DNA from 4 places in the Pectobacterium sp. PL64 genome. Region 4 is predicted to be linked to each of the others. Evidence: predicted binding sites of a transcription regulator. Region 4 holds the regulator's gene; each other region holds the start of a gene.

Region 1 (3,166 bases), 560 kb from region 4:
CCCTGCCTGACGGCGAACCTGCTCATTCAGGGAAGCTGCGTCCTGTTGACGCTGTTCAGCCACTCTCCCGTGGCATTGATATTCAGCTGTATCGGCTTTGGTGCTACTTTTATGGGAACGACCTCGCTAGTGATGCCCTTAGCCAAGCGGCTACACGTGCCACATGGCATCAACCTGCTTGGGCTCGTGACGCTCACTTACGGCATCGGCCAGATTCTTGGCCCGTTGCTCACCAGCGCCCTAACGAATACCAACGCTGTCGCGCCAGCGATCCTGTGCAGCGCAGCAGCACTTTTCATCGCGGCAGGGCTCTGTTTTCCCTACCGTCGGCCACAATCCTAATCCCGGAGAACCCATGCCATACGTCAACATCAAAATCACCAATGAAGGCGTCACCGCTGAACAAAAACGTCAGTTGATTGAGGGCGTGACCCAGCTGCTGGTCGATGTGCTAAACAAAAACCCCAAAACCACCGTAGTGGTGATTGATGAGGTCGAAACGGACAACTGGGGAATCGGCGGCGTGCCGGTGACGGAATTGAGGAAGGCCAGCAAGTAAGAAAGCGAGTGATAAAGAATGGAAAGGTGCCACGCTATTCCGACGTAATAATCGGTGGCACCCGTTTTATATCCCCAACATCGTATCAATCAGCAGATACATATTCAGGGAAACCACCAGCACGACAATAAGCTGCCCGATGCGCTGAACCCATTTGCCGTTGACCATCGTCCCCATCAGTTCACGGTTGCCAGTGAAGGACAGCAGCGGAACCAGCGCCAGCGCAATCCCGAAGCTCAGCACCACCTGACTCAGCACCAGCACTCGCGTCGGGTCCATACCGGACAGGATTACGATAAACGACGGCAGCATCGTCACAGTGCGGCGCACCCAAAGTGGGATATGGAAGCGTACGAATCCTTGCATCACCACCTGGCCCGCCAGCGTGCCAACGACGGTAGAAGACAGGCCCGCAGCCACCAAACTCAGCCCGAAAATGACCGCGGCGGCTTTACCCAACAGCGGCTCCAGCGTGAGGTAGGCTTTATCCAGATCGGCAATATCTTGATTGCCGCTGAAATGGAACGCCGCCGCTGCCGTCGCCATCATGGCCAGATTGACGAATCCGGCGATGGTCATCGCAATCGCCACATCGACTTTCGTTGCCGAATAACGCTCGGCACGGGTATGGCTACCTTCATGCTGTGTCAGGGAGGAGTGAAGGTAAATCACATGCGGCATAATGGTCGCCCCCAACACGCCAGCGGCCAGCAGCACGGCATCGGAGGTTGGCAGGCTAGGAATCGCCATGCCTTTGGCTAACGCAGACAGCTCAGGCTGAGAGAAGACCAGTTCGACAATATACGCCGCGGCAACAAACAGCAGCAGGCCGCCGATGACCATCTCCAGCGGCTTCTGCCCGCGCTGTTGCAGCATTAAAATCAGGAAGGTTGCAATGGCGGTGAGGATCGCGCCTTCCAGCAGCGACACGCCCAAGAGCAGTTTGAAACCAATCGCCGCACCGATAAACTCGGCCAGATCGGTCGCCATCGCAATAATTTCGGCTTGCACCCAATACGCCCAAACGGCCGGACGCGGAAAGCGATCGCGGATATGTTCCGCCAGGTTCTTACCCGTTGCGATCCCCAATTTGGCAGACAGCAGTTGGATCAGCATCGCCATCAGGTTCGCCCACACCACCACCCACAGCAGCGTATAGCCATAGGCCGCGCCAGACTGGATATTAGTGGCAAAGTTACCCGGATCGATATAACCAATCGCCGCGATAAACGCCGGCCCCATCAGAGAAAGTTTGACCTTCCTTGATGTGCGGCTTGTTGACTCAATAACACGGCTACCCGGCATAGTATGACCCTTCTAACACTGGTGTTATATTACTCTCACAAAAACGATAATGATTATCAAGTGCATTTAGAGTGGTAATACCAATTCTTTTGATAGCTAATGATGATGAGTCATTCAAAACCTAAAAAACATCTTTTTTATCAAACAAACCTTAACAAAATATAAACAAAAAACCCCATGCGGAAGCACGGGGTTTGGAATGAAGATACGTTGCACATGATGGTGCGTAGAAAGCAAATAGTGCGTAAAAGCAGAAAGAATCAGTCTTGTGCTTTTGATACCGCGACCATCGCCGGACGCAGTAAGCGACCGTTCAGCGTATAGCCTTTTTGCATGACCATCATGACATGGTTCGGCTGGTGATCGGCCGAAGGTAGCATCGTCATTGCCTGATGTACTTCTGGGTTAAACGGTACGCCCACATCACCTACAACCTCGATGCCAAACTTGCGTACAGCATCCAGCAACGATTTCAGCGTCAGTTCAACACCTTCAATCATCGCGGCCAGTGATTCGTTGGATTTGTCCGCCGTATCCAGCGCACGTTCCAGGTTATCGATCACTGGCAGCATTTCGCTGGCAAATTTCTCTACCGCAAATTTGTGCGCTTTCTCAACATCCATTTCCGCACGGCGGCGAATGTTATCGGCTTCAGCACGGACGCGAAGCATATTGTCACGTTCACGCTGTTGCAGTTCGCTCAACTGGGTTTCCAGCTCGGCGATGCGCGCATCACGCGGGTCAGCTACGTCTGCCGTCTCTGGCGCGGCATCCGCTTGCTGCCCTTTTGCTGCTTCCTTTTGATCCAGGACTTGCTCGTCAGGCGTTTTCTGTTCTTTACTACTCATGAAATTCTCCGCGGTTTAGCATTAATCTCGCTAGTTGCTTATTATGGGGATCAAAATCGGGGATTCAAGGGAACCAGTCATATATTGGTTCCAGCCGCTGCCGATACACCACGCTGAGGACAAAAACAGCAATGAACACACCGCTTACAATGAACAGGCCGTTTAATTGTATTGGCATTGTCGGCCATCCGCGCCACCCAACGGCGCTAGCAACGCATGAGATGCTTTATCACTGGCTCACCGACAAAGGTTACTCGGTTCTGATCGAGCAGCAGATCGCCCGTGAGTTGAATCTAAAAGACGCACCGACCGCGAGCCTTGCCGATATCGGCCAGCAGGCGGATTTAGCGGTTGTCGTTGGCGGTGATGGCAACATGCTCGGCGCCGCGCGCGTGCTGTCGCGCTATGACATCAAGGTGATCGGTGTGAACCGTGGCAACCTCGGTTTTCTAAC
Region 2 (3,166 bases), 990 kb from region 4:
TTATTTAGCGGCAGCGGTTTCCGCACCGACCAGGCCGACCTTGAGGTAGCCCGCTTTGCGCAGTGAATCCATCACGCTCATGATGGTTTCATAATCGACGCTTTTATCAGCCTGAAAGAAGATGGTCGTTTCTTTGTTGGCACTGGTTTTCGCATCCAGCACCTGCGCCAGCGATTGCTCGCTAACCACCTCTTCCCCCAGGAACATTTGCTTATCTGCTTTTACCGTCAGATAAAGCGGTTTTTCCGGCCGCGGCTGCGGTGCTGCCGATGAGGCTGGCAGATCGACACGAATGTCTACCGTTGCCAGCGGGGCCGCCACCATGAAGATAATCAGCAGAACCAGCATGACGTCAATGAACGGCGTGACGTTAATGTCATGCATTTCACCGTCATCACTCACGTCCTCCTTCAAATGCATCGCCATGACTTAACCCACCCGCAGTTTATGCGCTGCTGAAGACGCCCGGTTATCATTGCTGGCAGCCACGTCGAGATCGCGACTTTGCAGCAGCAGCACCTGTGCAGCCACATCGCCGACCATCGCTTTGTAGCCAGCAATCGAGCGAGCAAAGACGTTATAGATGACCACCGCAGGAATCGCAGCAACCAGACCAATCGCCGTCGCCAGCAGGGCTTCTGCGATCCCCGGCGCAACGACCGCCAGGTTAGTGGTTTGCGTCTGTGCGATACCGATGAAGCTGTTCATGATGCCCCATACCGTACCGAACAGCCCCACGAACGGGGCAACTGCGCCGACCGTTGCCAGATAGCCGTTACCACGCCCCATGTGACGCCCAGTAGCCGCCACGCGACGTTCCAGACGAAACGCGGTGCGCTCTTTAATTCCGTTGTTGTCATCAGAACGTGCGGAAAGCTCCAGCTCGTTCTGCGCATCAACCAGCAGTTGCTGTGCGACGCTGCCGGCTTTGAACGCGTCCGCAGTTTCCAGCGCGTCGTCCAGCGTTTTCGCCTGTTCCAGCGCCAGATACTCACGGCGCAGGCGACGTTTCGCGCCAGACATCTCAACGCTTTTACTAAAGAAGATCGCCCAGGTAATCACGGAGGCCAGCAGCAAACCGATCATCACCGTTTTCACCACGGCATCGGCGTGCTGGTACATACCCCAGACGGACAAATCGGTTTTCATCAGGTTATTGGTGCCCGGTGCCGCACTGGCAGGCAGCGAGAGTGCTGATGCCGGAGCCTGTGCATCGGTCGTCACAGGAGCGGAAGGCGACGCAGCAGCAGGCTGAGCGGCTGGTGCTGCATTCTCTGTCGATAACGGTGCCGTTGCTGGAGCCGCAAACGCATTTCCACTTAGTCCCGCCGTACACAGCAGGATAACCAGCACGCTACGGGAAAATGCGCTGAACGCGCCACGTTTTTTTTGCCAGGTTGATAACACCTGTTGAGTTGTATTACTGACAGCCGTCTTCACGCTGTGCCTCCACCATTCGTTCTGTACAATCATCTGTTCTGTACAATCATCTGTTCTGTACAATATCCGCACATATTCGCAGGTATAATGCCGCAATAACGCAGCCTGAAATGATACCAAACCCTGAACGAATTGATAGTCGTTCTCATTATTATTTACATCAGATAACGCACTTTCCTTGCGTTTTGACAGGATTTCAGAGGGTATTGCTCGCACATCAGCAGGAAAAGCATAAGAACGACAAGAAGAATAGCATTCAGGAATATATCAGGCGGGAGATCCCCCTAAAACTCGGTGCGATAGCCAAGATTTTTACGATCGGCTTTTTGTGATCAACATTAAGTTATCACACCATTTCATGATGACTGGCGATAAGTTTACTGAAATAAATGGATACATATGTACATAATAAGATAAATAAAAACACCAAGTTACGTATATTCCTATAAGTCAAATAGGAATAAAGTCCATATAAAACAGCATTTCATATTAGCTTTTTCTTTTGTGACACGAGTCATTCTACGAAGTTGTATAATAGGTTAGCTTAACTCACAGAGAATACTGACACACGCCACAATAATACGTAATAGGCGGTCGTCCTCTCATCATTAAACCCACTCTTCATTACGCTATTTTTCATGGGTTTATATTTTTAAATCACCCTTTGATTATCGATAATGTCACCCCACCTCTGGAGATAATTCAATGAAGCTGTCGAAAGCATTGATCGGCGTTTGTCTGGGTTCTACTGCACTCCTGATGAGCCAAGCAATTCAGGCACAACAAATTAAAGCCTCCGATGTTCACCCTGAAGGTTACCCTAATGTCGTTGCCGTTCAAAAAATGGGAGAGAAATTAAAAGCCGCCACAAATGGCAGGCTGGAAATTAAAACCTTCCCTGGCGGGGTATTGGGCGATGAGAAACAAATGATTGAGCAGGCGCAGCTCGGTGCCATTGATATTATCCGTGTATCAATGACGCCCGTTGCCGCTATTTTACCGGAAATAGAAGTCTTCACGCTGCCCTATATTTTCCGTGATGAAGATCATCTGCATAAAGTGCTGGATGGCAAAATCGGTCAGGAAATTGGTGACAAGATTACCCATAGCAGCAAATCAAAGTTGATTTTTCTGGGCTGGATGGACGCGGGCACACGTAACTTAATTACCAAAGAGCCAGTAGCGAAGCCAGAAGACCTCAAGGGCATGAAAATTCGTGTTCAAACCAGCCAGGTTGCTCTCGCAACGCTGAAAGCCATGGGCGCTAACGCGATTGCCATGGGCACCAGCGAAGTCTTCAGCGGCATGCAAACCGGCGTAATTGACGGCACCGAAAATAACCCGCCAACCTATGTTGCACATAACTACATGCCTGTTGCCAAGAATTTCACTTGGAGCCGCCACTTCATTATTCCTGAGCTGTTCCTGTATTCCAAAACCAAGTGGGACAAACTTTCTAAAGAGGATCAGGATCTTATCCTGAAGCTGGCGAAAGAAGCACAGCAAGAACAGCGCGTGCTGTGGAATGAATATACTCAGCAATCTCTGGATAAAATGAAAGCCGGCGGCGTTCAGTTCCATGAAATTGATACCGAGTACTATTTCAAAGCCACTCAGCCCGTCCGCGATCAGTTTGGTGCCAAATATCAGGATCTGATTAAAGCCGTCGCCGACGTTCAATAATCAGTACCTCATCTCAGCGGATAAATAGCCTGCTATTTATCCG
Region 3 (3,166 bases), 400 kb from region 4:
CGCCTGGCCGGTGGTCTTCTTACACATGCCGGAACAGGTGCCCGACGATGAATCCGCTGGTTATATGGCGCAGATCGTTCAGCTGTATGCCGCACAAGAACGCTTTGTACTCTGTATGACGGGTGCCGACCTGCCCCATCGCTCCCCTGTTTTTATGAATGCTTATCTTCAGTGGACACGCGATAACGTCAGCCTGCAACAGCAATACTGTGCGGGTGCGATTCGTATCGAAAGCGACGAAGCCAAAAGGCAAAAATACGTAGAGTGGGCGGAGAACTGGGCGCAGTCTGGGCAGGCGCCGTATGCCTATTTTGTCGTCGCCACCTCGCTTGAAGCACAGGCGCTGGCGATAACGCTGCTGGATTGCAGTAAACCATGACGTACAATTCGATGACACGCTATCTGCCCTATTGGTGTTTCTACCTCCATCAAGGCATGATCACCGCCCTCATTATGCAGGGCGTAGCGGGCTATTTTCGCCACGCGGGTTTGGATCTTGCGCAGCTAAGCTGGCTGTCGCTGACCTTTCTGCCGTGGATTGCCAAATGCCTGTGGGCACCGTGGGGCGAGCGTCACGCGCTTCCCCTGCGCGGCAATCCCTATTTAGGCAGTCTGGTGCTGCTCCAGATCGCGATGGCGGCAACGCTGGTTGTGATTGGCGTCATATCTCCCGAGCACTCTGTCCTCACGATTATCATTGCGCTGATGCTGCTGGCGCTGCTCTCCGCCAGCCACGATATCTATGCCGACGGTATCACGATTTGCACCACCAGCGCCGCCAGTCGCGCGCTGGCAAATACCGCGCAGGTCGGCGGCAGCTATCTGGGTATTCTGTTCGGCTCTTATGCGTTCCTGAGTATTGCGGAACAGGCCGGGTGGCGAGGCGGCTTCTTCGCGCTGGCGGGGCTGTCGCTGCTGATGCTCATCCTGCCGCTGCGCTATCTCCAGCAATCCCCTATCCAGCATAGCCAAACTCAGGATCGTCAGAGTCAGCAAGCCGCACGCCCGACGCTAAATCGTCTGACGTTTAAAGCGCTCTGGCCGGTATTAGCCTTCACGGCCATTTTCTATCTGGCGATGCGCGGCATGATGGCGCTACAGACCGTCATGTTGATCGACAGACAGCTTAGCCTGAGCCAACTGGGTATCATCATGACCGTGTACAGCACCGCCGTCAGCGGCGTAGGGATTGTGCTCGCCAACGTCCTGATTCGACGCATGGGCGCACTGCGCTGTCTGCTGCCCGTCATGGTCGTGCACGCTCTGTTAGCCATTGTACTGGCCGTGGGCTACCCGCTGTATTCATTGAACGCCTGGATCGCGCTCTTTGGCGTGGTCAATCTGGCTGCCGCCATCGGGTTTGTCACGCTATACAACGTTCTGATGGGCTTAGTCAGACCCCATCAGCCCGCGTCCGACTATGCGCTGTTCCAATCGACCGACGCCGCCGTCGCCATGATCGTGTCGATTGCTGCGCTCCAGTTAGCCCATCACACGAATTACCAGACCACGCTGGGCGTGCTGGCCTGCTTCGCCGTCGCCAGCCTGTGGCCCGCCAAACGGCTATCAGTGCGCTTTTCCCGCCTATTTTCAGAGGGGATTCCCCCGGCTACAGCAAGCCAGCAGGGGCAGGATTAGTGGAAGGGAAAACTCGCAGGCAGTCTGCTGTATTCGGGTTGAAATAGACCCGATACGGGTAGCTCAAAAAATGCAAACGATTATCATTTAACTTTCATCATTCTCTGTCTTACGCGCTTTTCGTACCGTAGCTTTCGGTATCGTAGCTTTCCGTATCGTACTACAGCGCGTCGTGATGAAAGCCGTTACGTTGACAGCAATTTTAGTCTTTTCAGGGATTTAATAATGAAAATAATGCGTCTTTATCCGCTTGCCTTAACTGGCATGTTTCTCTCTTCTTATGCCTTTGCTGCTCAGGACGATACGCTTGTTGTTACCGCCAGCAAACAGTCGCCCTATTCCGCCTCGGCCAATAACGTCTCTTCTACCGTCGTAACGGCACCGGAGTTGAAAGATGCTGGCGTGACCAGCACAGACAAGCTGACCCGCGTGATGCCCGGCCTGAACCTCGGCAATAACGGTAGCCTGCTGTTCCCTTCCATCTCACTACGCGGCGTGTCTTCCGCCCAGGATTTCTACAGTCCGGCGGTGACGGTCTACGTGGACGGCGTACCACAGCTCGCCACCAACACCGTGCAGGCGCTCTCCGATGTGGAAAGCATCGAAATGCTGCGAGGCCCACAGGGGACGCTGTACGGTAAAAGCGCACAGGGCGGCATTATCAACATCGTAACTCAACAGCCGGACAGCACGCCGCGTGGTTATGTCGAAGGCGGCGTCGCCAGCCGCGACGGCTATCACGGCAAAATCAACCTCAGCGGCCCCATTCAGGATGGTCTGCTGTACGGCAGCGTTACGCTGCTGCGTCAGGTCGATTCAGGCGCGATGACCAACCCTGCCACGGGCAGCGACAATCTCGGCGGGACAAAATCCAGCGTCGGGAATCTTCGACTGCGACTGGCACCCGATGGTCAGCCGTGGGAAACCAGTCTGGCACTGACGGAAGACTGTACGCGCGCCACGCAGGATACCTATCTGCCGTTTGGCGATGCTAAAAATCGGACACTGGAGATCGCCGCGGGCGCACCCGACCCGACATTACGCCGCTGCACGCACAGCCAGTCGCTAAGCGGAAAATACACCACCGATAACTGGATCTTTAGCCTGATCGGCGCGTGGCAGCAGCAAAATTACGACCGTACCTTCCCGAACGGTACGCTGATGGCCGACATGCCGGAGCGCTGGGATCAGGACGTGCAGGAACTGCGTGCCGCGACACACGGTGCAGGCCGCACGGTGGATATGGTGTTCGGTCTTTACCGACAGGACACGCGTGAAAAACTCGATCTGACCTACAGCACGGCAGGTGCTCCGTTCATGAAGAGCAATGCCAATACGTCGTCGGAGACGTTAGCTGCCTACAGCGATCTGACCTGGCATCTGACCGACCGCATCGATCTGGGCGGCGGGCTGCGCGTGTCGCACGATAAAGCCGAAACCCGTTACCACCAGCAGTTCTCCGGCATGAACGTGGGCGACCGCAATAGCGTCGATGACGATCAGGTGCTGGGACAGCTCTCCGCCAGCT
Region 4 (3,166 bases):
ATAATTCTTATTTCCATTCATTAAGAATATTCCCGCGAAATGTTACAAACGTTCAATTCTATAAAAACATTATCTTTTGTAAGCACTTTAATTCCCACGAATAGCAATGTACCGTTCCGTGATTTTTATTCCTCACAAACAGAAGTCTGCTTTTAATTACAATTGAAACAAACAATGAAATAAAAAATACATTCATAAAAAATGAAACGTCGTTGCAAATATATAACCGCAATTATATTAAGGAAATGTGTGCGTAATCCCAGACAATAACATAATCCCTATTCATTATGGGGAATTTAGCCTCAAGCAGAGATACGTTTCGTTTCCTGACTCACCTTCGCATGCCACACGCTCTTGATTTACGCATCCTTACCGATACGAGTTTCTCCCGATGTGAGTGTCTGTTATTATTAACAGATAAGTGGGTGAAACATTACACCATACCATTAGGAATCAAGAGGTTATTCAATTCATGGCACTCATCGGAATATTCTTTGGCAGTGATACTGGCAACACTGAAAACATCGCCAAAACGATTCAACAGCAGTTAGGCACCAACGTCGCTGATGTTCATGACATCGCCAAAAGCAGCAAAGAAGACCTCGAAGGTTTCGATATTCTGCTGCTGGGTATTCCAACCTGGTATTACGGTGAAGCTCAGTGCGATTGGGATGACTTCTTCCCGTCGCTGGAAGAAGTGGATTTCACAGGAAAATTGGTTGCCCTGTTTGGCTGCGGCGATCAGGAAGACTATGCAGAATACTTCTGTGATGCCATGGGCACCATCCGTGACATTATTGAGCCGCGCGGCGCGACGATTGTCGGCCACTGGCCAACAGAGGGCTATTACTTTGAAGCCTCTAAAGGACTCGCAGACGACAATCACTTCATCGGTCTGGCTATCGATGAAGACCGTCAGCCTGAACTGACCAGCGAACGCGTAACAACGTGGGTGAAACAGATCAGCGATGAGTTGAACCTGAAAGAACTGGTTGGCTAAGCCATTTCGGCTCTGATAATCCCTATCAGAGCCGAAACAGCATTGATAGGTAAAACCTTTCATAATAATTGATACATTTTTTTAACTTCTATCAGTAAACCTGTACAATAATCCCATCGGCTTTGTATGTGCATCATCATTTCCTCATTCATCAACAACGAATTGCGTTGTATACCAATAGTGTGAATGGGGACAATATTGTTAACATTCCCTTGTTTTCATTTTGTATGCGCGGTTCTATAATTGAGACGCTTTTGCATTTTTTGAGCCGACCGATGTCATAGGCTAGGCAGCCTCCATTGATAAGTAAGCAACAGGATTAAACCCGCATGACTGACAACAACACCGCATTAAAGAAGGCCGGCCTGAAAGTCACTCTTCCAAGACTGAAAATACTGGAAGTGTTACAGGACCCTGTCTGCCATCACGTCAGTGCGGAAGATTTATATAAGAAACTGATTGATATGGGCGAAGAGATTGGTCTTGCTACCGTCTATCGCGTACTCAACCAGTTTGATGATGCGGGTATCGTAACCCGTCATAACTTCGAAGGTGGCAAATCCGTCTTTGAATTGACGCAGCAGCATCATCACGATCACCTAATTTGCCTCGACTGTGGCAAAGTCATTGAATTCCGCGATGAGTATATCGAAGCACGTCAGCGTGAAATCGCAGAAAGACACGGCATCAAGCTGTCCAACCACAGTCTGTATCTCTATGGGCATTGCAGTGAAGGGGATTGCCGAGAGGATGAAACCCTGCACGATTCCACACGATAAATCGACCGCATAAAAAAATAAAACCGCCGAGGCGGTTTTATTTTTGTCTTCTTACCGATGGCCTTAGCCTACCCAGGTATCACGTAGCCCAACCGTACGGTTAAACACCAGATGTTCTGCACTGGAGTAAACGCGGTCAGCACAGAAATAGCCTTCACGCTCAAACTGATACGCTTTCTCTACTTCTGCCTGCGCCAGGCTCGCTTCTACAAAACCTTGCGTAATTTTCAGTGAGTCTGGATTAATCGTCGACAGGAAGTCTTCCGCCGCACCCGGGTTTGCCACACTGAACAGACGATCGTACAAGCGGAATTCTGCTGGTACCGCGTGTGCCGCAGAAACCCAGTGGATAACGCCTTTTACTTTACGACCGTCAGCCGGATCTTTGCTCAGCGTTTCCGCATCATAGCTACAGTAGATCGTGGTGATAGTACCCTGCTCGTCTTTTTCAATGCGCTCTGCTTTGATCACATAAGCGTTACGCAGACGCACTTCTTTACCCAGCACCAGACGCTTGTACTGCTTGTTGGCTTCTTCACGGAAATCAGCACGATCGATATAAACTTCGCGGCTGAATGCAACCTGACGTGAACCCATTTCTGGCTTGTTCGGATGGTTTGGCATCGCGACAAACTCTTCGTGCTCGGCTGACAGGTTCTCGATCACGACTTTGACCGGATCCAATACCGCCATGGCACGCGGAGCGTTCTCATTCAGGTCATCGCGGATACAGGACTCAAGCGCGGCCATTTCCACGTTGTTATCCTGCTTCGTTACGCCGATGCGCACACAGAACTCACGGATAGAGGCTGAGCTATAACCACGACGACGCAGACCAGAGATGGTCGGCATACGCGGATCGTCCCATCCTTCAACAACGTTTTCCACCACCAGCTGATTCAGCTTACGCTTGGACATAATCGCGTATTCGAGATTCAGACGAGAGAACTCGTACTGACGCGGATGGCAAGGAATGGTGATGTTATCCAGCACCCAATCATACAGACGGCGGTTGTCCTGGAATTCCAGCGTACACAGCGAATGTGTGATCCCTTCCAGCGCATCAGAAATGCAGTGGGTGAAGTCATACATCGGGTAGATGCACCACTTGTTGCCCGTCTGGTGATGATCGGCAAATTTAATGCGATACAACACCGGATCGCGCATCACGATAAAGGACGATGCCATATCGATTTTTGCACGCAGACAGGCTGTACCTTCCGCAAATCCACCATTACGCATTTTTTCAAACAGCGACAGGTTTTCCTGCACGGTACGATCGCGGTAAGGGCTGTTTTTGCCCGGTGCCGTCAGCGTGCCGCGGTATTCGCGGATCTGCTCAGGCGTCAGTTCATCAACGTAAGCCAGCCCTTTACCGATCAGCTCA

What was found. The regulator Fur, encoded in region 4, represses iron uptake genes when iron is present. The targets are predictions, from matches to a motif close to ATAATAATGAGAACNACTATCAA.
Region 1: the regulator Fur is predicted to act here: its motif matches at 1,902-1,924, upstream of HP572_RS01415 (Nramp family divalent metal transporter).
Region 2: the regulator Fur is predicted to act here: its motif matches at 1,573-1,595, upstream of exbB (tol-pal system-associated acyl-CoA thioesterase).
Region 3: the regulator Fur is predicted to act here: its motif matches at 1,703-1,725, upstream of HP572_RS05320 (TonB-dependent siderophore receptor).

Annotation. Positions count from the first base shown of each region.
Region 1 is NZ_CP092070.1:309,666-312,831, reverse strand. Features, by position in the region: gene HP572_RS01425 (MFS transporter) at 1-342, shown strand, start outside; gene HP572_RS01420 (2-hydroxymuconate tautomerase family protein) at 356-559, shown strand; gene HP572_RS01415 (Nramp family divalent metal transporter) at 626-1,864, opposite strand; gene grpE (nucleotide exchange factor GrpE) at 2,125-2,712, opposite strand; gene nadK (NAD(+) kinase) at 2,862-3,166, shown strand, end outside.
Region 2 is NZ_CP092070.1:4,940,420-4,943,585, reverse strand. Features, by position in the region: gene exbD (TonB system transport protein ExbD) at 1-426, opposite strand; gene exbB (tol-pal system-associated acyl-CoA thioesterase) at 430-1,440, opposite strand; gene HP572_RS22230 (TRAP transporter substrate-binding protein) at 2,146-3,123, shown strand.
Region 3 is NZ_CP092070.1:1,261,848-1,265,013, reverse strand. Features, by position in the region: gene HP572_RS05330 (hypothetical protein) at 1-379, shown strand, start outside; gene HP572_RS05325 (MFS transporter) at 376-1,638, shown strand; gene HP572_RS05320 (TonB-dependent siderophore receptor) at 1,864-3,166, shown strand, end outside.
Region 4 is NZ_CP092070.1:864,989-868,154, reverse strand. Features, by position in the region: gene fldA (flavodoxin FldA) at 473-1,000, shown strand; gene fur (ferric iron uptake transcriptional regulator) at 1,330-1,779, shown strand; gene glnS (glutamine--tRNA ligase) at 1,843-3,166, opposite strand, start outside.